Regions from separate parts of the Paenibacillus sp. KN14-4R genome, predicted to be linked through region 3. Evidence: predicted binding sites of a transcription regulator. Region 3 holds the regulator's gene; each other region holds the start of a gene.
What was found. Region 3 encodes NrdR, which represses ribonucleotide reductase genes. Its sites were predicted from a motif close to AACACNATATATNGTGTT; they were not measured.
Positions count from the first base shown of each region.

Region 1: a site for NrdR is predicted at 2,328-2,345, ahead of nrdI (class Ib ribonucleoside-diphosphate reductase assembly flavoprotein NrdI). Genes of this name have one in related genera too.
Region 2: a site for NrdR is predicted at 3,061-3,078, ahead of ACSBOP_RS14915 (adenosylcobalamin-dependent ribonucleoside-diphosphate reductase). Genes of this name have one in related genera too.

Region 1 is NZ_CP197466.1:2,054,840-2,060,235, forward strand. Features, by position in the region: gene ACSBOP_RS09710 (spore germination protein GerPB) at 1-182, shown strand, start outside; gene gerPC (spore germination protein GerPC) at 246-836, shown strand; gene ACSBOP_RS09720 (spore gernimation protein GerPD) at 842-1,021, shown strand; gene ACSBOP_RS09725 (spore germination protein GerPE) at 1,034-1,447, shown strand; gene ACSBOP_RS09730 (maltose acetyltransferase domain-containing protein) at 1,565-2,146, opposite strand; gene nrdI (class Ib ribonucleoside-diphosphate reductase assembly flavoprotein NrdI) at 2,583-2,963, shown strand; gene nrdE (class 1b ribonucleoside-diphosphate reductase subunit alpha) at 2,935-5,028, shown strand; gene nrdF (class 1b ribonucleoside-diphosphate reductase subunit beta) at 5,042-5,396, shown strand, end outside.
Region 2 is NZ_CP197466.1:3,050,102-3,055,497, forward strand. Features, by position in the region: gene ACSBOP_RS14910 (hypothetical protein) at 13-321, opposite strand; gene ACSBOP_RS14915 (adenosylcobalamin-dependent ribonucleoside-diphosphate reductase) at 373-2,943, opposite strand; gene dat (D-amino-acid transaminase) at 3,228-4,073, shown strand; gene ACSBOP_RS14925 (lipoate--protein ligase family protein) at 4,197-5,042, opposite strand; gene ACSBOP_RS14930 (DEAD/DEAH box helicase) at 5,215-5,396, shown strand, end outside.
Region 3 is NZ_CP197466.1:3,175,566-3,180,961, reverse strand. Features, by position in the region: gene ytaF (sporulation membrane protein YtaF) at 1-476, shown strand, start outside; gene coaE (dephospho-CoA kinase) at 496-1,092, shown strand; gene ACSBOP_RS15630 (lytic transglycosylase domain-containing protein) at 1,089-1,664, shown strand; gene ACSBOP_RS15625 (small, acid-soluble spore protein, alpha/beta type) at 1,736-1,951, opposite strand; gene nrdR (transcriptional regulator NrdR) at 2,054-2,530, shown strand; gene ACSBOP_RS15615 (purine/pyrimidine permease) at 2,622-3,923, shown strand; gene ACSBOP_RS15610 (diphthine--ammonia ligase) at 4,095-4,775, opposite strand; partial or broken gene ACSBOP_RS15605 (GrpB family protein) at 4,872-5,237, opposite strand.

The sequences.
Region 1 (5,396 bases), 1.1 Mb from region 3:
CGATTCATCAACTCCGAATTGAAGCCGTTACGAACTCGTCTGTTTTTCAAATTGGTACTGCAGGTGAGATTCGCGCCCTATCTAATTTATATAATACAGGTGGGTTTACAGGGCCTGCACCGCAGTTTCAGCAACAGGAGTCTCCTGGTGCACCGTTAGTTCCCTTGCCTCGTGTGAAGTAGAAATGTGACAATGACGTATGAGCGTCTCACCCCATGCATAGAATGAGAAGGGGAGGGAATGCGATGCAGTCGCTTTTTTACCAACAAGTCATCAACTATCTGAATTGGCAGACCGATAAGCTCCTTGAGCTGGAACAAATGATGAAACAACTGCAGATAGATGTTAATGCGATTAAAGAGCGCAGTGAAACGAAAATTGATCGGATTGAATATAAATTTGATCAATTGAAAATAGAGAAGTTGGATGGGACCTTAAATATCGGATTAACCCCGAATGTTGGGAAATCCATCGAAGATTTTACAGTGAATGGACAATCGATGGAACAATTAAAAAATGATGATAGTCGTTCGGAGCTATTTATACAAATTCATGAGGAGGTAACTCGTCATCTCACCGAAGAAGTGCCCCGTGAGCTTGAATTGTTAAAAAATAACTATCAAATTGTATTGGGAAATCATTATACAGAAGTCATGATTGAAGACATTCGGAAGCAAATTGATGAACGGATACGGTTTTACATGGGCCCCAAACGCAATGATATGGATTCAAATGATAGGCATAATCTGAGGATTTCGGTGGTCGAGCAAATGAAGCAAGATATTAACATGGCAATCAAGCAGCACATCAATCAATTATTTCGAAAAGAAGAGTGATGATCATGAATTTGACAGTAGTGAATAAAGAGATCTGTGTGGGACATATTCGCGTTCTGGCTGTGGCTAGTTCCTCTGTATTTTTAGTAGGGGATTCCAAGGTCATTAATTGTTCATCCGCTTTTGATACGCCGCCAGAATCCGTATTGGTAGGTCCACTTGTCCCGTTGGCTCATACTCGGTGAGGAGGAAGCTTCGTGGAACGAGTGTCTTGTGTGAATTGCATTCTTATCGAAAATATTTCAGGAGGATGTACTTTTATTTGTGGGGATTCAGGTTATATTCGGGCATACTCACAAGATTTAGCTTTGCAGCGTGAGGTGGCCGTATTTTTTGAAGATGAAGGTGAATATGCAGATTATAGCGTGTTTTCCCGGAATATCCCTCAGGTGGATCAATATGGGGATGTCTGTATGGTTGTGAATAATGAGTGTTCAAGGATCAAGGTCAATCGAATTAAAGTAATAGCGATAGCGGCTGCCTCCGCATTCCAGGTTGGATCTAATATACAGCTGGATTTGGAATGTAGAAGAAAGCACATCAGACAATTCGTCACAGATATTCCCCCAGAGGAAAAGAAGAAGAAACAAATGATCGTTATTAATAAATAATAAATATTAAAAAAGCTGATTGATACAGGAAACCGTCGCTAAATAATGCGACGGTCTTTTTGCGAGAAATTATAGATGAAGGAAAAGAGTCCTTTTTAAGTAAAGGACTCCTTTAAATTATTGTGCTTTGTGGGATGAACTTTGTGGGATTTCTTTAATCACTCTTGCGGGATTGCCGCCAACAACAACGTTACTCGGAACATCTTTTGTTACGACAGCACCTGATGCAACGACTACGTTATCTCCGATTGTGACCCCTGGGTTAATAACCGATCTGCCCCCAAGCCATACATTGTGTCCAATTTTAACTGGCTTCCCATACTCCGCGCCACTACAACGTTCGATTGGATCTAATGGATGGGTTGCTGTGTAAATATGTACACCTGGAGCTAGGAAACAATTATCTCCAAATATGACCGGGCATACATCTAAAATGACACAGTCAAAATTGGCATAAAAATTTTCCCCGATTTGGATGTTATAGCCATAATCAACTTTAAACGTTGGCTCAATGTACAAGTTTTTACCTGTCGAACCAAATAATTTTTTTAGCAATCTTTCACGTTCGTCACCATCAATTTCAGTCGTTTGATTATATAATCGAGTCAACATTCTCGCGTGGCTTCTTTCCTCTACCAGCACAGGATCTGCGGCAAGGTAGAGCTCCCCATCGATCATTTTTTGCTTCTCGGTTTTCATCTTTTTCACTCCCCAAAAACGTTATTTTCACATTCTTCTATTCTATCATACTAAATTGTTAACTAAACAACGGTGCGTTTTTTGTGTTACAATATGGGATAGATATTGACAAGAACGTTGTGATTTTGCAATGAAGAATCGTTATAAAAAACAACTTGATTTTTATAACGAAAATGCTTATGCTACTATATAGTGTGATGTTTATGATTGTATTTACATAAAACATACTAGATATAGAAACAGTGACTATAGCATCGCCTAGAGCAGCAGGTGTCGAAAATCGACTTTATAAGGGATTCTGGTAGGGATGGGAAGCCTATGCGACACTTCGCAGCTTGTGCATATACTGCATGCTGGGGTTTATTGTGTTGTCATCTTATCTCATCTTTCCGGGATGAGTTTTTTTGTGCCAAGATGGACAAGTAGGAGGTATCAAATGCTTATTGCATACGATTCAAAGACAGGTAATGTGAAGCGTTTTGTCAATAAACTTGATATAGAAAGTGTACAAGTTTCACCGGAACTAGATATTGAGGAGCCATTCATCCTCGTGACCTATACAACTGGATTTGGGCAAGCTCCGAAGTCAACAATGGATTTTTTAGCTGCAAAAGGGCATTTGCTCAGAGGAGTGGCAACCAGCGGCAACATGAATTGGGGATCAAGGTATGGACTTGCAGCTGATCATATCTCAGAGAAGTTCGACGTACCGCTTTTAATGAAATTTGAGCTTAGTGGTACGAACAAAGATGTTGAAAGATTCAAATGGGAGGTAAATCAAATTGTCCATGCAAATACCGAAGTGGATTCAGCTTAATAACGAAATTATGGTGCAGAAAGAGGGTAAGTTTCAGTTCGAGAAAGATCGTGAAGCAGCAAGAAGCTACTTTGTCGACTATGTGAATCAGAATACGGTCTTTTTCCATAATCTCGAAGAGAAGATTGATTACCTTATTGAGCACGAGTATTACGAAAAGGCTCTTTTTGACCGTTACAACTTTCAAGATATAAAAAAAGTTTATGAATTTGTATATAGCAAGAAATTTAGATTCCCTTCGTTCATGAGCGCATTTAAGTTCTATAACAACTATGCGATGAAAACGAATGACGATACAAAATTCCTTGAACGTTATGAAGATCGCATCGCGGTTGTATCCTTGTTCTTAGGACACGGCGATATAGAGAAAGTGATGCATTATGCAGACTTGCTAATTTCGCAAGAATACCAGCCGGCAACACCTACATTTTTGAATGCGGGTAAGAAACGTCGTGGTGAGCTGGTAAGCTGTTTCTTGCTTGAAATTAATGATTCGATGAACTCCATCGGGTTTGCAATCAACTCTGCTTTGCAGCTTAGTAAGATCGGTGGCGGTGTGAGTCTGAACTTAAGTAAAATTCGCGCATCGGATGAGCAAATTAAAGGTCTTGATGGTAAAGCAAGTGGTGTATTGCCGGTTATGAAACTGTTTGAAGATGCATTCTCCTATGCGAATCAGCTTGGCCAACGTGATGGCAGCGGTGTTGTATACTTGAACATTTTCCATGCAGACATTGAACCATTCTTGGATACGAAAAAAATCAATGCCGATGAAAAAACACGGATCAAAACGTTGTCCCTCGGCGTTGTTGCACCTAATAAATTTTTCGAACTTGTGGAAAAAGATAAAGATATGTACTTATTCTACCCACTTACCGTGTATAAGGAATATGGTATTCATCTCGATGATATGGATATCACGGAAATGTATGATGAACTGGTTAATAATCCAAATGTGCGTAAGAAAAAAATCGTGGCTCGCGAGCTCGTTACGAAGATTGCACAAACGCAGATGGAATCTGGTTACCCCTATATCATGTTCGTCGATAACGCGAATGAATATCATGCGCTGAAAGAAATCGGCCGCGTGAAATTCTCGAACTTATGCAGTGAAATTGCACAGCTAAGTGAAGTTTCTACAATCAACGATTACGATCAAGAAGATATTATTAACCGTGATATTTCTTGTAACCTGGGCTCCCTAAATATCGTGAATGTAATGAACAACAAGCGTATGCGGGAAACGGTTCATTATTCGATGGATGCATTGACAGAAGTAAGTGACCGCACGAATATTGCGATTATCCCATCTGTTGCTAAAGCAAATCGTGAATTGCACTCCGTAGGTCTTGGCGCGATGAACTTGCATGGTTACTTAGCCAATAACAAAATTGCGTATGAATCCAGAGAAGCGAAAGACTTTGTTCGTACATTCTTTATGATGTTAAATTTCTATTCTTTGGAACGCTCCATGTTGCTTGCTAAAGAAAAACAAGAGACATTCAAGGACTTTGAAAAGAGTGAGTACGCAAGCGGTAATTACTTTGACCGTTATATCGAAACTGACTTCTCACCCGTTACAGAGAAAGTTCAAGCACTGTTTGAAGGTCATGAAATTCCATCAACAGCAGATTGGATTCGCCTTAAAGAGCAAGTGGCTGAGCACGGGGTATATCATGCTTACCGTCTAGCTATCGCGCCTACAGGTTCGATCTCATACTTGCAATCTTCGACTGCCTCGATTGCTCCGATTACACAGAAGATCGAAGAGCGTGAATATGGGGATTCCAGAACAATTTATCCAATGCCTTTCTTGAGTGAAGAGAACTACTTCTACTACAAAGAAGCCTATGAGATGGATATGTTCAACCTCATTGATTTAGTGGCTGAGGTTCAAGTTCATATTGACCAAGCGATCTCGACGATCCTCTATGTCAAAGACGATCTAACGACGAGAGATTTAGCGAAATACTATATCTATGCACAAAAGAAAGGGCTAAAAACCCTTTATTATACACGCACGAAGAAGAAAACAATTGAAGAGTGTGTAAGTTGTGTCATTTAAGGGGAGCGAATCGATGAGCAAATTTGAAGCAGTCAATTGGAATGCGCCAGCAACGGATTATATCGAACTTTTGTGGACTCAGAACACTTCGCAATTTTGGTTGGATACGGAGATTCCAATTTCTAAAGATTTGAAATCGTGGTCCAAGATGAATGAAGATGAAAAGTTAGCCTATATGCGTGTACTGGGTGGATTGACTTTGCTAGATACCGAGCAAGGTAACGTGGGTATGCCCATGATCGCACAGCACGTGGAAGAGAAGCAAAAGAAAGCGATTCTGATTTTCCAAGCCGCGATGGAAGAAATTCATGCGAAGAGTTATAGTACGATTTTCACAACAGTTGCAAGTACAGAAATGATCAATGACA
Region 2 (5,396 bases), 130 kb from region 3:
AATAGGTTTCAATTACCCTTCCGCTACATCTGCTCCTAACTCGCTTGCGATCTCCATCATCACGGGAATCACAGCTTCATTGGAACCTGATACATAAATATCTCCCTCATAATAGCGGAAAGGAATTTGAATATCACCATGATTCCACATGAAGAACTCTCCCTCAATGGACATAGTCGTCTCACCTTTCACTGTAAACACAGATGTATAGGTGAAGTCAGGTTTGGATGCAAAATACGCTTTGCATTCTTCTAAAGTTATTGTTTTTGTTGAATCGTTATTTTCCTGAAACGATCTTGTGATGATATAGCGTTGAGCCAATTTAAGATACCTCCCATGATAAACGCATTGCATTCAATCGTCAGTTACACATTAATTACACTTACTAAACCCACAGTTTGAACAGCTCTTGCATCCTTCACTGTTTATGAGCGAAGCACTTCCACACGAAGGACACAGATCAAGCGAAGTCATCACAGACGCACTTTCTGAAGCAGCGGATGCTGCCCCCACTCCCATCGACTCAACTACTGGTTGAGGGATTGTTGCTGTAACCTCTCTCGCCGCAGACAAATACGGCGATGCACTCTCCGCCATATAATCCGCATGCGACTCCAGCGCTTTAGCTACCGCATCGGCAATGGACTCTACGCGATTAGCTCCAAAGCCAATCGCACCGGAACCACCTATGCCTTTCAAGTGCTTCACGAGCAGCTTCACTTTATTGCCATGATCCCCATAACGTAAGAATAACGAGCACACGCGGCCTAACGCTTCTGCCATTGCAAAGACGTCTGAACCTGCTTTACCTACATTCAAGAAGATCTCGCTTGGCGTTCCGTTCATATCGTTGATTGTAATATAGGCCATGCCGAATGGCGTATTGATCTTATATGTCGCGCCGCGCAATATTTGAGGACGACGTTTGTACTCCTTATCGACTACATTGTCAGCCTCACTAACAGTAGGCTCTTCAGCTTTGGTCTCTACCTTCTTCTCTTCATCCTTCTTGCTCTCGGACGTAGATAACACCTGCACATCGCGGCTTCCGTCCCGATAGATCGTAACCCCTTTACAACCTAGCTCGAATGCCAACTCATACAGCTGTTTCGTATCTTCAACCGTGAAGTCTGCCGGGCAGTTGGCAGTCTTCGAGATCGAGGAATCGACCCAACGTTGAATCACTGCTTGTACGCGGATATGATCCTCCGCAGACAACGTCATTGCTGTCACGTAGTAATCCGGCAGTTCCTGACCTGGATGTGCATCACGCCATTCTTGCGCAATCGGCACATATTGTTTATCGAAACCTAGACGACTCTGACGGAAGTATTCAAAAGCAAAGTAGGGTTCAATCCCTGTTGAAGTGCCCACCATCGTGCCTGTACTTCCAGTCGGCGCTTGTGTAATAACCGTTACATTACGCATCCCGTTTTCTTGAATCGCTGTACCTACTTCTGGGAAAGCATCAAGCATATTTTTCATAAATCCGCTTTGTAGGAATTGATCTGCAATAAAGTGTTGGAACGAACCTTTTTCACCCGCAATTTCCGCCGAGGACAGGTACGCTTCTTTTGCCATAAAACCATATAGTTTATCTAGGAATACCATCGATTCTGGTGATCCATAGCGAATTTTCAACTTAATCATCAATTCAGCAAGACCCATTGTACCCAAACCAATACGGCGTTCACCTTGTTGATTGACCCTATTTTCTTCAAAATGATACGGTGTCTTATCGATCACATTGTCGAGGAAACGCACCGAGTAACGAACTGTACGTCCAAGGTCTTCCCAATCTACATCATGCTTCTCCGCATTATAGAACTTGGACAAGTTCACCGCAGATAAATTACATACGCCCCATGCTGGCAAGCCTTGTTCCCCACACGGATTCGTACAAATAATCGGGTTAAAATACCATGAGTTCGACATATCATTATAGCGCTCCATGAATACAACGCCCGGCTCTGCCGATTTCCAAGCCATTTCAATAATCGTATGCCACACTTCACGTGCACGAACGGTCTTGTACAGCTTCACTTCTTTGCCAAGTGCTTTCCAAGCGTCCAAGTTACCGTCCCACATCTTATCATAGTCAGGGTCCGTTGTATCCGGGAATACAAGCTCCCACTCGAGGTCTTCTTTTACGGCCTTCATAAAACCATTACTTACGCAAACCGATAAGTTCGCATTCGTAATCTGACCCATTGTGGATTTTACCGTAATAAAATCAACTAGATCTGGATGCCAGTCATTCATCATCAGCATAAGCGCGCCGCGGCGGCTGCCACCTTGCTCGATTAATCCTGTTGTGTAAGAGAACAATCCGCCCCATGACACTGCACCTGAAGAAGATCCATTTACACCTTTTACAATCGCACGACGCGGACGCAGTGAAGATAAGTTAATTCCTACACCACCGCCGCGTGACATGATTTCAGTCATCTCCGATAAAGTCGTCATAATCCCACCGCGGGAATCGTGTGGAGATGGTATGACATAGCAATTAAACAATGTTAATTCATCACTGGCATCCGCACCTGCAGCAATACGACCACCAGGCACCAGCTTCCAATCCTCAAGAATATATCTGAATTTGTCCGTCCATTCCTTCTTCTTCTCGGGTGTTGTTTCTACAGATGCCATTGCACCAGCCAGACGATCCCACAACTGGGATGGGGAATGCTCCACATTTAACGTCAACTTCTCAACATGAGAGTCGATCACTTCTCCTGTGCGAAGCTTTACTTTAACTTGCTTCCCCATTCGCTCAATGACCTCACCTACTTCTTTGGTAGGAAATTTAGGATCATCTTTCGTTAAAACAAGGACCGTATCTCCAACTTTCGTGTTGTTTGTATCTGCATCTTTCAGTGCATAGCGATCCAAAAAAATCTTTTCACTCAAACCCTCTAATTGTTTCATTTGCATGGTTCCCATCGTGGCAACACCCTCCCAAAGAAAAATACAAGACCAACAATATAGCATAGGACAACCTTTTTAGCAATAAACTCTTTATGTAAAACACACTATATATAGATCTTTTAATCATTATATAACACAATATATTGTGTCGCTAGTCCTCGTTCCATGAAATAACAACATGTAAGTCAAGCAGCAAATACTTTTTCTCTTATTTACTTAAATTTGCTCTCTTTTTCATCAAACATGCTTTGTGTTTATCAGAACATTTTGCTAAATTTAACTTGAGGGGGCGATTGCCAATGATCTATTATCGTGATCAATTCATGCCAGAATCTGATGTCCATATTTCACCCGATGATCGAGGTTATTACTTTGGTGACGGTGTATATGAAGTGTTCCGCATTTATAACGGTCAGTTATTTGAAAAGGAGAAGCACCTGCAGCGACTCATTCGAACTGCAGAGCAAGTGCGGATTGAACTTCCGTACTCCATCGAAGAAATCGAAAACATCTTAGACCAACTCATTAATGAGACCCATACGAAGCTTGGAACACTCTATATCCAGATTACTCGAGGCGAAGCACCTAGAGCCCATCCTTTTCCAACAAAAGCAAAACCGATTCTCATGGCCTACTGCCGCCAATCTGATCGACCGTTGTCAACGATGGACAGTGGCATAACAGCGATAACGGCAGATGACATCCGCTGGCTGCGCTGCGATCTGAAGACACTAAACCTATTACCTAATGTTATGCTTAAACAAGCTGCCATTGATCAAGGCGCAGATGAAGTGATCTTACATCGCAGCGGGATCGTAACCGAGTGCAGTGCTTCCAACATGATGATGGTAAGAAATCATACGCTCTACACACATCCGGCTAATCATCTGATTCTACACGGCGTGACTCGTGCTGTTGTTCTTGAACTTGCAGCTCAAGCAGGTATCGAGGTACAGGAAGAAGCCTTTCATCTACAAGCTCTTTATGAGGCAGATGAAGCCTTTATTACTGGCACTACAACAGAGATTACACCGATCATTCAGATCGACAATCGACCGATTGGTGGAGGCCTGCCTGGCCCTATTACCCGCAAGCTGCAAGCCCTATTTACACAGCACATAGAGCGTGGTTCTCGCAATAGCTAAGATCCCACGCACGTATACATCTTTTAACACGCATACCGCAATTGTGCCACGCTCACTTGAATGATAAAAGTGGACGTGTACCTATTGCGGTATGCGTCGTTCTGCCTATTTCTCTGTATCCACTTATCTCTTCAAGTTCCATTCCTCTGTTCCGTATTTCTCCGCAACTAGTTTCGCTGCTAATTCCTCTTCATATGGAGTCAGCGCACCTTCTGTAAACTCAACCTTGAGTCCCTCAGCCATTCCAACTTTAAAAGCAGCTTCAACCTGAGCCAAATCAACTGCATTCTGCCCCAAATCACGCAGTACATCATTAATCGTAACAGCTTTATTTAGGAAACTCATCTTCATCCGCTCTGCAATACGTTCACTTGAGAAAATTAAGCAGCGAAATAGCTGATCCACGTCCATATCGAGTAAGATCGATCCGTGCTGCAGCACAACATTTTTCTGACGAACCTGCGCGCTACCCGCCACTTTACGTCCTTCCACTACTAACTCGTACCATGATGGGGAATCAAAGCACGCAGATGATCCCATGGACGCATATTTTTGCTGATCTTCTTCTGTTGCAAGCTGTACCATCTCTGCATTTAAGCCTAACTTACGAAAACCGAGCAGCAAACCTTCGCTCAGCACACGGTATGCTTCTGTAACGCCTGTTGGAATACCTGGATAGTCCTCTTTGACAATAATGCTATATGTGAGCTCTTTATCGTGTAAGACAGCTCTGCCTCCCGTAGGACGACGCACAAAGCCCAACCCTTCTTCCTTTACCCGTTCTAGATCAATTTCTTTTATTGCTTTTTGAAAATAACCTATAGATAATGTCGCGGGATCCCAGCCATAAAAACGTACAGTAGGTGGTACCAACCCCTCACTGTGCGCATTTAGAATCGCCTCGTCAATTGCCATATTTTCCGCTGGTGTCCGGTTACCTGTATGCACAAAACGCCATTTACTCGTCATCTAAATGAACCCTTCCTTCTTCTAACGTGAAAGCTTGTATGAATCTTTATTTTACCACACACACCCATCCTTTCAAAAAATAAAGACGTTTGCTTCGTTCCACCTTTCTGTTATGAAAAAGGGCTCTTTCGGAGAATACTAGATAAAACGTATTTTGCAGGAGCTAAGCCACATGCACACACCTAACAATTCCGAGCTTATTCGCCCCATTCGTGAGGGGCTTAACATTCATTTTAATCGTGAGTGGGTTACAGAATTAGAGAATCGTACTGACCGTGGAGGTCCATGGGATGACTTTACCTTATTTGACCTTGCCTATGAAGCTGAGCAAGCGACGCGGATCGATTCATTTGA
Region 3 (5,396 bases):
TCATTCTTATAGGGATTGGTGTATGGGCACTCATTCAGCTTTTTATACAAAAGAATCACGAATCTCGGGATAACCATTCTGAGGCGTTAGTTGAGAAAAACGATACGACTGCAGAAAGCCAGAACCATTCGGTCAAAGAAATTTTAAACATCGAACTGCGTCGGTTTGGGCTCGTGATTCAAATTCTTCGCACACCAGCAGTAGCTGACATGGATAAATCAGGGTCTATTTCTGCATCTGAAGCGGTGTTTCTTGGCTTGGCACTGTCTCTGGATTCGTTCGGAGCAGGAATTGGCGCGGCATTAATCGGGTTTGCACCTGCATTAACAGCAGCAGTGATTGCGTTCTCGAGTGGTACGTTCATTTCGCTAGGTCTTCATTTTGGATTGCGATTCGCTGATTTAGCTTGGATTCGTAAAATGTCATTGTTGCCTGGGTGCGTACTCATCCTAATGGGAATCATCAAATTATTATAAAGTGTAAGGGGGAGACTCGATGAATATCGGACTTACCGGCGGTATAGCTTGTGGGAAAAGTACTGTGGCTGCCAAGCTTGTACAGCTTGGGGCTATTCTTATTGATGCAGATGTTATTGCCCGTGAGGTAGTCCTACCTGGCACACCTGGTTTACAGCAAATAAAGGAGCGGTTCGGCCAAGAAGTTTTGAATGAAGATGGAACTTTAAATCGAAAAGCGCTCGGAAGCCTTGTATTTGGTAATGAAGTGAAGCGATTAGCTTTAAATGCGATCCTGCATCCGCTCATTCGAGCTAGAATTGAGAGTCGAATGACGGAGGAGCAGCTTGCTAATCCGGACAAGCTTGTTGTGGTGGACATCCCACTACTCTATGAATCCGGATATGAGGTCATTTTTGAACAAGTAATGGTCGTCTACATCCCTCGCGACAAACAAATAGAGCGATTAATGAGCCGAGATGGTTATAATATAGAAGAGGCGGAAAGCCGATTGCACTCCCAAATGAACATCGAAGAGAAGCGGCAGCGAGCAGATATTGTAATTGATAATCGTGGATCCATTGAAGCCACAGAAGAGCAGATCGAAACCTTTTGGAAGGGAATCGCATTCGAATGAGTTTTTTTCGGAAAAAACGATTTTTCGCGATACTTCTGCTTATCATTACATGTACGATGTTCGTCTTTTCGCAGACATTTTCAACTTTGCTCTATCCGATTCATTTTCGCACTGAAATCAAAAAACATGCAGAGACTTATAATGTAGATCCATTATTAATAGCTGCAATTATTCGTGTGGAAAGTAATTACAAACCGAATGAAACGAGTAAGAAAGGCGCACTCGGGTTAATGCAGCTTATGCCAGAAACCGCGAAATGGATCAATGAGCTTGGTAGACTGTCAGGATCAATGGATAATGTGATGGATGCCAATTTTAATATTCAGATGGGAACCTGGTATGTAAATTGGCTGCTTAATCAATACGATGGTAATATGGTCATCGCGGTTGCAGCTTATAATGCTGGACAAGGTAATGTTAAAAAATGGATACAAAACGGAACTTGGGATGGTACGGAGAAAAATTCTGTACAAATTCCATACGGTGAAACGCGACATTTTGTTCAACGTGTTTTGTACTATTATCATAAATATTATAAAATTTATGGTGTGAACTGGGACAAGGCCTCATAATGGTATTTGTCTGATTAAAAAAGAAGCGCTGAAGTTTCCTCCAGCACTCCTTCTTTGGTTGCCTTGGTGAATTAACGGCTTTGTCCTTGTCCAGCTAATTGTTGTTCAGCCATTTGGACTAGACGTTTTGTGATGTTACCACCGATGGAACCAGTGTCACGAGTAGCCATGTTGCCATAGTATCCATCTTGTGGGATAGTGATACCAAGCTCTTGAGCTACTTCATATTTCATTTGATCCAAAGCTGCATTAGCTTGAGGAACGATCAAAGTGTTGTTACCTGCCATGTGTGTTCACCTCCTCTTGGTTGGTAAATCTATTATGCTCGTTTTCTCAAGGTTCATTACAAGTAACAACTGGCAAATTCGAACAATTGTGAGGTGAGGAAAATGAAGTGTCCATATTGCGATCACTCAGGAACAAAAGTGTTAGACTCCAGAGCGGCTAATGAGAATAAATCGATTCGTCGCCGCCGGGAATGTGAGAAATGTCTGAAGCGATTCACAACTTTTGAAACCGTAGAAGAGACACCGCTAATTGTTATTAAAAAGGATGGATCACGAGAAGAATTTTCCCGTGAAAAAATGCTTCGCGGCTTGATCCGCGCATGTGAGAAAAGACCTGTCTCTATGGAGCGATTAGAGAAAATAGTGACTGAGGTAGAACTGCAGCTGCGTACAACAGCTTTAGCAGAAGTTGATTCGAGAGCAATAGGTGAAGTTGTAATGGAACAGCTGTATCCTGTTGATGAAGTGGCTTATATTCGATTTGCTTCGGTCTACCGACAATTCAAGGACATTAACATGTTTTTAAAAGAACTAACACAGATTCTTGGAAAGAATGAAGATGAACTGCCTAAGAAATAAAAAAGAGCGATCACACCGTCGATTTGGTCGACGGTTTTTTGTGGACTGAAGAAAGAGCGGGTTGTTCGAAAAGAAGATAGGAGTGTCACCAATGAAATTATTTTTTTCCTCGTTCCAATGGGTTGTATTCATTCTTGCAGGCAGTTTAGTCGCGCCAATTGCGGCTGGGCATGCTTTTGGGTTTCCGCCAGAAGATATATCCAGTATGATACAGCGAACTTTCTTGTTAATTGGCTTGTCGGGCTTATTGCAGACGATATTTGGCCATCGATTGCCGATTATGGAAAACCCGGCAGGGCTCTGGTGGGGGGTATTTACGGTTTATGCTGGACTAATCGCATCAGGTACTCTAGGTCTTTCGGTTGGTTTGCAGCAGCTTGAAATGGGCATGATCATAGCGGGTATTTTATTCGCGGTCATTGCATTGTTCCGCTGGACAGCTTCGATTTCGAAGCTTTTTACACCGCTTGTCATTGGTACATATTTGATTTTGCTTGTGGCGCAATTAAGCGGCTCTTTTATGAAAGGCATAATGGGGATTGGCTATTTATCCTCTACGGTAGTTAACTTACAAGTAGCCGTTCCTGCTATTTTAACCGTGATTATTGCAATGATTTTACCGCGAAGTCGGTTTGCGATCTTCCGTAACTATTCGATACTCATAAGCCTTGCAACAGGTTGGATCTTGTTTATGCTATTTGGTGTGAGTCAGCCACAGACACCCGTTGATACATGGTTCTCAGCTCCTAAGCCATTCGAATGGGGAGTACCGATGTTTGATTCTGGGATTCTGGTGACCTCGATCTTTATTAGTCTTTTGCTCCTGACGAATATGATCACAAGCATCAAAATAACTGCTGACGTTGTGAAAAGTAAAGGCGGGGATGTGCAGGATATTCCTTATAACCGTACTACGGCGATCATGGGGGTTAATAGTATGCTTGGGGGTGTATTCTCTGCGATGGGCTGTGTGCCGATCTCTGGTACAGCGGGTTTTATTCTAACGACGAGCATTTTCCAACGGCTGCCGTTTATTATAGCGAGTGTGTTTATGATAGGGATTAGTTTCTTCCCGACATTAACAGCATTCTTTTCTTCCATTCCGATGCCAGTTGGGTATGCAACAATTTTCGTTCCGTTTGCTTCGATGATTGGGCTTGGCTTAAAGGAGTATCGCAATATTGAACTCAATGATAAGAACCGGTTTATACTTGGGGTATCTTTGATGATCGGGATTGGTTGTATGTTTATTCCGGCGACAGCGATTGGGCAATTGCCAGGGTTGCTTCGGACAGTGGCGAATAATGGACTGATTCTGGGGATGGTAACTTGTATCGTACTGGAGCAAGTATATAAGCTAGTTGAACGGAAGAAGGCTGTTAAGGGGAGTTAATTAATTTATCTTATTGGAAAAGAATAACGTTTTTGAAAGTCGACGACGAGTCGTCTAAGTCCTTCCATCCGCTGTTGAAAATTTGTTCTCTTGATTAGATTAGAGGGTTAGAACAAATTTTCAAAGGCGGAACGCTTCGCTTTCCAGGACTTAGACGACTCTCTGTCGTTTTCAAGGATGATTTGCTTCATTATCTAACTCCAATGGCAGATATGCATATTTCTCATCCTTAATAATCGCACATTTGCGAACAGGTATAGGGTTTTTAAATAGGGGACCATCGATGACAGTCGTGTGGAACTCTCCACTTTCTCCGCAAGGGTCAATTCCTCGATCCTCAAGCTCTTTCACATACTCAAGGGTTAACGTACGCCCTAGATCCTCTTCGTTCATGCCTTTTGTTAAATTGACCGAGACGATGATTGTCACGAATCCCAAGCCGATGAATTGTTCAACCACTTCTCGATGACCCATTTCCCAAAGAGGCATCCCTAGTTTTAATCCTGCATTTTGTGTAACCCGATCAAGCCAGTTTCCATGTGCAGGAACATCGATATCCCCTGATACTAATACTTCTGCACCTTGTTGTTTAGCTTTCCCTAATAGTCGCATTAAGTTCGGTTCATATTCCGTCCAGCTTGTTGCAGCTGAAAAGATAGGTAATCCGATGGATTCAGCTTGAGCCTTGACGATTTCTTGCGGCATGCCGTGAGCTCTTGAACGTTGCCCTTCTTCCTCAAACATGACAATAAGTCCAAGGGCTTCTCCGACCTGCATCGCTTTATAGAGAGCTAGTGTACTATCTTTCCCGCCGCTAAAAGAAGCGATAAATTTGCGCCCGTTAGCACCCATTTTCCAATTGATCGTTTGCGTATGTAGTTCTGCTTTACTTAGAATATCTCGAACAAAATCGGTTTTGGCATTCACATAACTATCGATATCATAACGATGCTTAATGGCAAGTTGTTGTTTCAGTTCACCATAAGCATTGCGAGCATCGGTGTTGGCACGAAGGTAGTCGCGTAAGGCGATGTGTTCGAAATAGCCTTTGCCGTCTTTGGGGCAGACGTACAGATGGTATTTCATGTGCCCGTCGTCAAAAGTACGTTGGAATGCTTCGCGGCCATCGACGCCTAGATTGCCTTGATGTTCATAGCCTTCTTTGGCTAATCGTTCGATAATAGCAGGCAGTACTTCATAGGAATCAATGACGACATCCAGGTCAATGATTGGCTTAGCAGGTAAACCTTCTACGGAAGTACTGCCGACATGTTCGATGCGCAAGATAAGATCACCGATATAGGATTGAATCATGGCTTTAATTTCGGTAAAAGACTCTTTCCACGTGGGTTGGTAAGGTACGACATCGATAACTCTTGTTTTTTCTGCCATAGGAATTTCCCCTTTATTTCTTTGATAAATCAGACAATCAATATATTACCATAGAAACTAAATAAGCTGACGTGGATTAAT